Regions from separate parts of the Buttiauxella sp. 3AFRM03 genome, predicted to be linked through region 1. Evidence: predicted binding sites of a transcription regulator. Region 1 holds the regulator's gene; each other region holds the start of a gene.
The links. The regulator ArgR, encoded in region 1, controls arginine synthesis, uptake and breakdown. The targets are predictions, from matches to a motif close to ANTGAATAAAAATACANT.
Positions count from the first base shown of each region.

Region 2: a site for ArgR is predicted at 1,711-1,728, ahead of argA (amino-acid N-acetyltransferase). Genes of this name have one in related genera too.
Region 3: a site for ArgR is predicted at 1,933-1,950, ahead of argF (ornithine carbamoyltransferase). Genes of this name have one in related genera too.

Region 1 covers NZ_CP033076.1:3,499,827-3,503,108, reverse strand. The annotation lists gene degS (outer membrane-stress sensor serine endopeptidase DegS) at 1-141, shown strand, start outside; gene mdh (malate dehydrogenase) at 206-1,144, opposite strand; gene argR (transcriptional regulator ArgR) at 1,578-2,048, shown strand; gene yhcN (peroxide/acid stress response protein YhcN) at 2,432-2,695, shown strand; gene yhcN (peroxide/acid stress response protein YhcN) at 2,811-3,077, shown strand; gene D8682_RS17845 (hypothetical protein) at 3,146-3,282, opposite strand, start outside.
Region 2 covers NZ_CP033076.1:4,001,935-4,005,216, forward strand. The annotation lists gene recD (exodeoxyribonuclease V subunit alpha) at 1-191, shown strand, start outside; gene argA (amino-acid N-acetyltransferase) at 347-1,678, opposite strand; gene amiC (N-acetylmuramoyl-L-alanine amidase AmiC) at 1,913-3,169, shown strand.
Region 3 covers NZ_CP033076.1:3,603,517-3,606,798, reverse strand. The annotation lists gene uhpA (transcriptional regulator UhpA) at 1-498, opposite strand, end outside; gene D8682_RS18365 (tRNA isopentenyl-2-thiomethyl-A-37 hydroxylase MiaE) at 554-1,330, opposite strand; gene rraB (ribonuclease E inhibitor RraB) at 1,388-1,813, opposite strand; gene argF (ornithine carbamoyltransferase) at 1,978-2,982, shown strand; gene D8682_RS18350 (YhcH/YjgK/YiaL family protein) at 3,078-3,282, opposite strand, start outside.

The sequences.
Region 1 (3,282 bases):
AAACCCGCAATTTCGGCTTTGGGCACCATGGATCAGGTGGCGGAGATTCGTCCAGGCTCTGTCATTCCAGTTGAAGTGATGCGTGAAGATAAGAAGCTGACGCTACAAGTCACGATTCAGGAATACCCCGCGACAAACTAATAAGTCGCAGGCGAAAAAAAACCGGAATCTACATTCCGGTTTTTTTATCTCTAAAGCTCAGGGTTTATTTGTTAACAAACTCTTCGCCAAGGGTAATATCTTTCTTCAGAGTATCAAGCATCCCTTCCAACGCCTGGTGCTCGAAAGCGCTCAGTTTGCCGTAAGATTTATGCTCTGCGATACCGTTTTTACCCAGCAGCAATGGCTGAGAGAAGAAACGAGCGTGTTCGCCATTCCCTTCAACGTACGCACATTCAACCACATTGCTTTCGCCTTGCAGCGCGCGAACCAGTGACAGACCAAAGCGCGCAGCTGCCTGGCCCATTGACAGGGTTGCAGATCCGCCACCCGCTTTAGCTTCTACAACTTCGGTCCCAGCATTCTGGATACGCTTAGTCAGGTCAGCAACTTCTTGCTCGGTGAAGCTAACACCAGGAATCTGCGACAGCAGTGGCAGAATGGTCACACCGGAGTGGCCGCCAATGACAGGAACTTCGATATCAGTCGGCTGTTTGCCTTTCAGTTCCGCAACAAAGGTGTTGGAGCGGATGATGTCAAGCGTGGTCACGCCAAACAGTTTGTTTTTGTCGTAAACACCTGCTTTTTTCAGCACTTCCGCAGCAATCGCAACGGTGGTATTCACTGGGTTTGTGATAATACCGATACAGGCTTTCGGGCAAGTTTTAGCAATCTGTTGAACCAGATTTTTCACGATTCCCGCGTTGACGTTAAACAGGTCTGAACGATCCATACCTGGTTTACGTGCCACACCCGCAGAGATCAGCACGACATCTGCACCAACCAGTGCAGGTGTTGCGTCTTCACCGCAGAAACCTTTGATTTTCACATCAGTAGGGATATGACTCAGATCGACTGCAACACCAGGGGTTACCGGTGCAATATCATACAGGGAGAGTTCTGAACCTGAAGGCAGTTGGGTCTTGAGTAGAAGGGCAAGCGCCTGGCCAATACCGCCTGCTGCGCCGAGGACTGCAACTTTCATCCTAAACTCCTTATTATGGTTAGCAAATAGGTGCCGTAACTCCATGCGGTGGCGACCATAATCCAGGGAAGGGGTAATTACAATCTTCCCGCTTTAGGATTGCGAGGTTGAGCATTCCTGAAACGTTACTGCTGCATTTACTCGCCGGGTGGAAACGACGCCTTAGCGCCCGGTCACAACCTGATGTTGTCACATCAACGGCGGTTACATTACCCCTCCATCCGCAGCAAAACAACATCATTTTGATAACATTTAGTTTACTTGGCATCTTATTTTAGAGTCGTGACGAAGGCATGTTTCTCGATAACAAAATTTGATAATATCCGCCTCTTTCATAACATTATTTCAGGCCTTCACCCAGCCAATAATTTGCATAATAATTCATTTAAATGCATAATAATGTTATCTTCGTTGACCTGAACATGGGTGATATATGCGTATTTCCTCAAAACAAGAAGAATTAGTCAAAGCGTTCAAAGCATTATTAAAAGAAGAGAAATTCAGTTCTCAAGGTGAAATCGTTCATGCTTTGCAAAATGATGGTTTCGAAAACATCAACCAATCCAAAGTCTCTCGTATGCTGACCAAGTTTGGTGCGGTGCGTACCCGCAACGCCAAAATGGAAATGGTGTACTGCTTACCAGCCGAGCTTGGCGTGCCAACAACGTCCAGCCCGCTGAAAAACCTGGTACTGGATATTGATTACAACGATGCCGTTGTTGTTATCCACACAAGCCCAGGGGCGGCACAGTTAATTGCACGTTTGCTGGATTCGTTAGGTAAAGCTGAAGGTATTTTGGGCACGATTGCTGGTGATGACACCATCTTTACCACCCCGGCAAGGGACTTCACTGTAAAAGAATTGTATGAAGCAATTTTGGTGTTGTTCGAACAAGAGCTGTAAGCATTACTTCCGTATTCCCGCTGTCAGTACGGCGGGAATAACACCTTCATAACAATCCCCTGGCTGTCATCGTTTATACGTAAATCCCCTTATTTAGGCTTTCCCCAAATCTAAACATCTCTCTCATCAGCCGGTTATGTGATGAATCGCACAAAAAGCCAATTCATGCCATCTCATTGTTTTTACTTATATTTAACAAAAAATCAGCAATAAAAGACTCATTTTAATAACTTTACGTAATATAAAAAGCCTCTATTATTGTAAAGTTTCATAGAGAATAATTAGCGTGGTATTAATTTTGTGGGTTATTAGTGTATACTTGATTTTGTGATGAGGGTCACGAAATAAAGGCCCCAATAAAAGAATACGACGAGGCGAAAATTATGAACATGAAATCAACTTTAGTTACCGCAAGCCTGCTCTCGATGCTGTCATTCGGCGCTTTTGCAGCGACATCTATTAATACCGAACAGGCACAAAACCGCCAGGCGATGGGTTCAGTGTCTGTCAGCCAGGTCGGTAGTGCTCCGATGGACATGCACCAGTTGCTGAATAAGAAAGCTGAAGAGCAAGGCGCTTCTTCTTACCGCATCATTGAAGCCCGTACTGGCGACCAATGGCATGCAACAGCAGAGCTGTACAAGTAACAGCCCGGTAGCAATAAGCAAAAGCAATACAACGATAATCCAGACAACGGCCCCAAGAACAATAAAGCAGTTTAGCCCTTCCGGTCGTTGAGAAAACCATTCAGGAGTAAAGATTATGAAAACCAAATTAACTATCGCAGCACTGAGCCTTTTCTCTGTTATCTCTTTTGGCGCTAACGCAGCCGCACATCAGGTAAACAGCGAACAAGCACAAAACATGCAATCTATGGGTAGCATTTCTGTCAGCCAGGTTGGCAGTGCACCAATGGATATGCGTCAGGAATTATCACAGAAAGCGACTAAAGAAGGTGCATCGGCATATCGCATTACCGAAGCACGTAGTGGCGATGCATGGCATGCCACCGCTGAACTGTATAAATAAACCCTCGTCGTCAAAACTGACGGCTTTGCCCCCGCTCGCGGGGGCTTTTTTATGCCCTAAAATCGTGATTAACCACGCACGTTAAAACGCAATTGCCCTTCCAGTTCCTCTTCTGCTTCGTCGAAAAGCAAAATCAACGCCCCGTAGCGCCGCCTTTGCATCTCCGGCAGGTGAACAAATTCTATTTCCACCGGGAGAGGTAAGA
Region 2 (3,282 bases), 500 kb from region 1:
GGTCGGAATTCGAGCACGCCGCACTGGTTTTGCCAAATCAATACACCGCAGTGGTGACGCGTGAGTTGGTCTACACCGCAATCACTCGTGCTCGCAATCAATTGTCTTTGTACGCCGATGATCGGGTGTTAGAAAAAGCGATTGTAACGAAGACGGAACGTCGTAGTGGATTGATGGAAAGTTTTAGCTAGCCTTTTCAGGGCTAGCTTAGGGTGCTGACAAAGAAGGAAAAAACGTGGTTTTTCCTTCTTTGTGGTTATTAGCCGAAAATCAATAAATTGATTTTCCTTGTTTTTTATTTGGTGATATATGTTCGCTTTGCGAAAGAATAAGGTTTGTCATCAACCTAAGCTAAATCAGCCATCAACACTTTCGAGCGGCGCTGGTAGTTGTACATCTCTTTTTTGCTTTCTGGCAGCAGTTCAACATCAACCGGCATAAAGCCCCGTTCCTGGAACCAGTGAATGCTCCGGGTTGTCAGCACGAACAGTTTGCTCAGCCCCATTTGACGGGCTTGCGTAGCAATACGCTGCAACAAAACTTCACCGCGTGATGAACTGCGATAATCAGGATGAACTGCAACGCAGGCCATTTCACCAATGCCCTCTTCCTGGAACGGATAGAGTGCAGCACAAGCGATGGTCAGGTTGTCGCGCTGAATAATGGTGAACTTGTCGATCTCCATTTCCAGTTGCTCACGCGAGCGGCGCACCAGAATCCCTTGCTGTTCCAGCGGACGAATCAGCTCCAGAATACCGCCGATATCGTTGATGGTGGCACGACGAATTTGCTCCGCACTCTCCATCACAATCTGCGTACCAATGCCATCGCGGGAGAACAGTTCCTGCAACAGCGCACCATCTTCTTGATAGCTGATTAAATGACTGCGACGCACGCCGCTGCGACAGGCTTTCACTGCACCACGCAGAAAACGCACGGTGCCAGAGTGATAGTCCCCGGCTACTTCAAGCTCTTCAATGCGTTTTTGTGCATCGTTAGGGAACAGTTCTGAAACGATATTGCCGTTGTCATCGATAACGCCCTGAGAAGAGCAGAAGCCAATCATTTTTTCGGCTTTCAGTTTGACTGCAAGTTGCGTGGCAATCTCTTCTGAAGTGAGGTTGAAGCTTTCGCCCGTGACGGAAACCGCGACCGGGCCCATTAGTACGATTGCGCCGTTATCAAGCTGACGGTGGATGGCTTCTTCGTCGATACGACGAACACGGCCACTGTGGCAATAATCCACGCCATCATCCACGCCCAACGGTTGCGCGATAATAAAGTTGCCGCTGACGACGTTGATATGCGCCCCTTGCAACGGTGTGTTGCCAAGGCTCATGGACAAACGTGCTGTGATATCCAGTTGCAATAATCCTGCTGCCTGTTTTACCAGCTCAAGGGTTTTTGCATCAGTGACACGCGTATGTTTGTGATAGATAGGTTCATGATTATGCGAAGCCAGATTGGCATCTATTTGCGGGCGCGCGCCATACACCACCACCAGACGAATTCCCAGGCTGTGTAACAGCCCAATATCATTGACGATACTGGAAAAGTTCTCGTGTTCAATGGCTTCGCCGCCAAGCATAATGACAAACGTTTTTCCCCGATGGGCATTTATATAGGGAACAGAATGGCGGAATCCCTGTACCAGTTCGGTTCTACGTTCCTTCACCACGGCAAGCCCTCATTGCATGATTATTCGTAATTTCTGTATTTTTATTCTTTTATTGCTTCAGGTGCAAGCAGGATTTACCGCAAAGCAGAAATTTCTGCATCTGGCTTGTCAGGGGCTTGATTGCGAATGTTTACCCTTTTATGAGTGACAGTATGGGGATGTTTCGCTAAAGTTTTCGGCTCAAAAAATAAATGTCGTTATTTGGTTCACGGAAAAACACCGCTCAGGAGAGCTATGTCTGATTCCCGTTCTTTAATTAGTCGTCGCCGCTTATTGCAGGGCGCAGGCGCTATGTGGCTACTGAGTGTCAGCCAGGTTGGCTTTGCAGCCTCGAGCCTGGTCGTGGCGGTGCGTGTCTGGCCGGCATCGTCCTACACTCGTGTCACACTGGAATCGAACAAAGAGCTTAAGTATAAGCAGTTCGCACTGAGCAACCCCGATCGGGTGGTGGTGGACATTGAAGGTGTGAATTTAAATTCAGTATTGAAAGGTATTGGCGGCCAAATTCGTGGCGACGATCCTTTTATCAAATCAGCGCGTGTCGGGCAGTTTGATCCGCAAACTGTGCGCATGGTTTTTGAGCTCAAGCAGAACGTCACGCCGCATCTTTTCGCCCTGGCACCGGTAGCAGAATTTAAAGAACGCCTGGTGATGGATCTCTATCCGGCCAATATGAACAGCGAGCAAGATCCGCTGTTAGCCCTGCTGGAAGATTACAACAACGGCAAACTGGACAAAGATGCGCCACCGTCACCTGAACAAGGGCCGAAGCCGGGTAAAGCCGGGCGCGACAGGCCAATTGTGATCATGCTCGATCCTGGGCACGGCGGGGAAGATCCCGGTGCCATCGGGCCAAATAAGACGCGCGAAAAAGATATTGTGCTGCAAATCGCTCGTCGCCTGAAAGCGCTTATTGATAAAGAAGCGAACATGAAAGCCTATATGACGCGTAACGAGGATGTGTTTATCCCGTTAAAAGTCAGGGTGGCGAAAGCGCAGAAGCAACGTGCTGATTTATTTGTTTCTATTCATGCGGATGCGTTTACTTCAGGCGCGGCACGCGGCTCCTCGGTCTTTGCACTTTCAACCAAAGGTGCCACCAGTACGGCGGCAAAATTCCTTGCTCAAACACAGAACGCTGCCGACTTGATCGGTGGGGTGAGTAAGAGTGGTGACAGGTATCTCGACCACACGATGTTCGATATGGTGCAGTCGTTGACCATCAACGATAGCCTTAAATTCGGCAAAGAAGTGCTGACCCGATTGGGTCGAGTGAACAAGCTGCATAAAAACAGTGTTGATCAGGCTGGCTTTGCCGTGCTGAAAGCACCGGATATTCCATCGATTCTGGTGGAAACCGCATTTCTGAGTAACGTTGAGGAAGAGCGCAAACTGCGTACTGCAACTTTCCAGCAGGAAGTTGCGGAGTCAATTCTGGCAGGGATTAGGGCGTACTTTGCGGATAGTTCGCGATTAGCACGGCGTGGATAGAGCCAATTTATTGTCGGATGACGCTTGCGCTTATCCGACCTACAACTGCATTTCGTAGGGTGGACATCAAATCACCCGGATTTCAGATACAAAAAAACACCCGTTAAGGTGTT
Region 3 (3,282 bases), 100 kb from region 1:
TGGCGATAGTCCAAGCTCAGTGGCGATCTCTTTGACCGCCATGCCCTGGGCTAGCTTTTCGGCTACCTGACGCTCGCGTTTGGTTAACGGATCCTGCCGTCCGGCCGCCAGTTTGATGGCGATGTCCGGCGTCAGATAGCAGCCACCTGTCGCCACCGTACGGACGGCGGCAATCAGCTCATCCGGGCTACAGCGTTTAGACAGAAAGCCACGTGCGCCTGCGTTTAAAGCCTGCTCCACCAAAGCCGGACTGTCGTGCACCGACAGCATAATGGTCGCCATTCCTTTTGGCAGTTGGCCGAGCAGTTCCAGCCCGGAAATATCCGGCATCGAGATGTCACAAATACACACCTGCACACCGCGGCCCGGCAGCCCAGCCAGCGCTTCGCGCCCGGAGCCGAACTCAACCACAATCTGAAAGTCCGGCTCCAGCCCCAATAGCTGCGCAAAGCCGGAGCGGACGATGAGGTGGTCGTCAATAAGGGCGATGGTTGTCATGATACTTTCCAGGAAGGTAAAAACGCGCTTACCTTAGCGATAAGCGTGTTGCTGTTCAAGCCTTAAGCGATTGACCGCCAGGCACACCACTATGAAAACGAAATTCGTTATCCGGGCTGCTAATTAAAGCTGCTTCTATATCACCAAAGAAACGCACTCGTTCACGAATATCCCCACCAGCAATCTTTTCAGCTAACGCTAAATAATCCTGATAATGCCGGGCTTCTGAACGCAGCAGCGACAAATAGAATTTCTGTAGCTCATCATCCAGATGGGGCGCCAGTGCAGCAAAGCGCTCACAAGATCGCGCCTCTATATACGCCCCACAAATCAATTTATCCACCAGCATCACTGGCTCATGGGTACGTGTTTCGCTCAGTAAGCCTTTGGCATAACGGCTGGCCGTGATTTTAACGTAGGGAATATTGCGAGCGAGCATGATCTCGCGCACCTGAAAGAAGTGGTGCAGCTCTTCTTTAATCAACAAAACCATGCTGTCGATGAGTTGCTGACCCCAGGCGTTTTGCGTTTTTGGCATCACGCTTTTACTCAGGCTTTTATGCAGCGCGACAAAATCAGGTTCTTTGCCTTCACGGAAAGTGAAATCTTCGTAAGGTTTTAGCCAATCAAGTAAAACCTGCGCGCTACTCTTATCGGCGACATATTTACGAATCAGGAACATGGCGGTTTGCGCCGCTTTGAGTTCGCATACCAGATGGTCGGTGAGCAACAGAGGTAAATACTCAGGCTGCCGGGCTTTTTCAATCCAGGCGTCAGGCGTTGGGCAATGCAGGAAATTGAGTACCGGGGAGAGGAGTTGCGGGTAGTTCATATTGGATTATTGTCTTTCCTTGATGTGCAGCGGCATTACGCCGCTGCACTGAAGAGATTAGTGGCGTACGCCGTCGTCATCTTCGTCAAATAAATCTTCGTCATCGCCTTCTTCACCCTCTTCGCCGTTCGGGTCTTCGAAGTAAGTGCCCCAACCGTCATAATCCACACCGAATTTCTCGGCGAGGTTTAGCAGTTGTTCAACTTGCTCATCCAGCAGTTCAGCTTTCAGCGCACATTCGCTCAGCACATCGCAGCAGATAACGGTGTCACCCTCTTCCACTTCCAGCTCTTCAGGGTCAGTCACTTCGTAACCCATTTTGAATGCCTCAACAGCGGCTTTTTCAAGAGTTTCGAAATCGTCTGCGGAAAGGTGATGCTCGATTGTGTACAGCGCGTCAGGATCGCTGCCGTCTTCCAGTAATTCTTCAATAATCAAACGCGTCTCTTCGCGTTGCTCTTCCAGCAGTTCTGGATTTGCCATGGCCCTTTCCTCAATTTTGTCGGCAGATACTTCTATTTTCACACACGGCTGAGTTTGCCTCCACCTTTCCCGCTAAAGATTTTACTTTCGGGGTTGCAAATGAATATTCATACATATAAATTGAATTTGCATTCAATTACTGGCTTATGCCATGAGAGGAAAATATGAGTCATTTCTATCAAAAACATTTTCTAAAATTACTGGATTTCACCCCTGCACAGCTTCAAGAATTGCTTGCCCTGTCTGCCAAACTGAAAAGTGACAAGAAAAAAGGCACTGAAGTTCAGCATCTTACTGGAAAAAATATTGCGCTCATCTTCGAAAAAGACTCGACTCGTACGAGGTGCTCTTTCGAAGTTGCCGCATTTGACCAGGGCGCGCGAGTCACCTGGCTCGGTTCAAGCGGCAGCCAAATTGGGCATAAAGAATCAATTAAAGATACGGCTCGTGTATTAGGCCGGATGTACGATGGCATTCAGTATCGCGGGTATGGCCAGGAAATCGTTGAAACGCTGGCGCAGTATGCCGGTGTGCCGGTGTGGAACGGGCTGACTAACGAATTTCACCCAACGCAATTATTGGCAGATTTGCTGACTATGCAGGAGCAAATGCCCGGTAAGACCTTCCAACAGATGACGCTGGTTTATGCAGGTGATGCGCGCAATAACATGGGTAATTCGATGCTGGAAGCTGCCGCGTTGACCGGGCTGAATTTGCGCCTGGTGGCTCCAAAAGCATGCTGGCCGGATGAAAAACTGGTGACCGAATGCCAGGCTCTGGCGGCTCACAACGGTGGGAATATCACGCTGACAGAAGATATTGCCGCAGGCGTGAAAGGGGCCGATTTCATTTATACCGATGTATGGGTGTCGATGGGCGAGGCTAAAGAGAAGTGGGCTGAGCGTATCAGCCTGTTACGGGATTATCAGGTCAATAGCGCAATGCTGGCGCTGACTGGCAATCCTGAGGTGAAATTCCTGCATTGCCTGCCTGCATTCCACGACGACCAAACGACACTGGGTAAACAAATGGCGGAACAATATGGTCTGCACGGTGGCATGGAAGTGACGGATGAAGTGTTTGAATCGCCAAACAGCGTGGTGTTCTCTCAGGCTGAAAACCGCATGCACACCATTAAAGCGGTGATGGTGGCGACGCTGGTTAAGTAACATCCCCTCACCCCGGCCCTCTCCCCAAAGGGGCGAGGGAGAAAGCCAGTCCCCTCTCCCTCAGGGAGAGGGCCAGGGTGAGGGTGAAAATTCCCTTATCCTACCAACATCTTCACCACAACTTTACGCACCGGCGCGGGTTTGCCCACCGCGCACAGTGGTTTGTGAACTTCGCCTGGGTAGAACACCACGAAATCCCCTTCATTCATGATAATGGTTTTTTCCTGCACACCTTCAGGCAGGAACGCGATGTCTTTTTCCGCCAACAAGTCAGTCTCAGGCGCGCCCGCAGGCTGACAG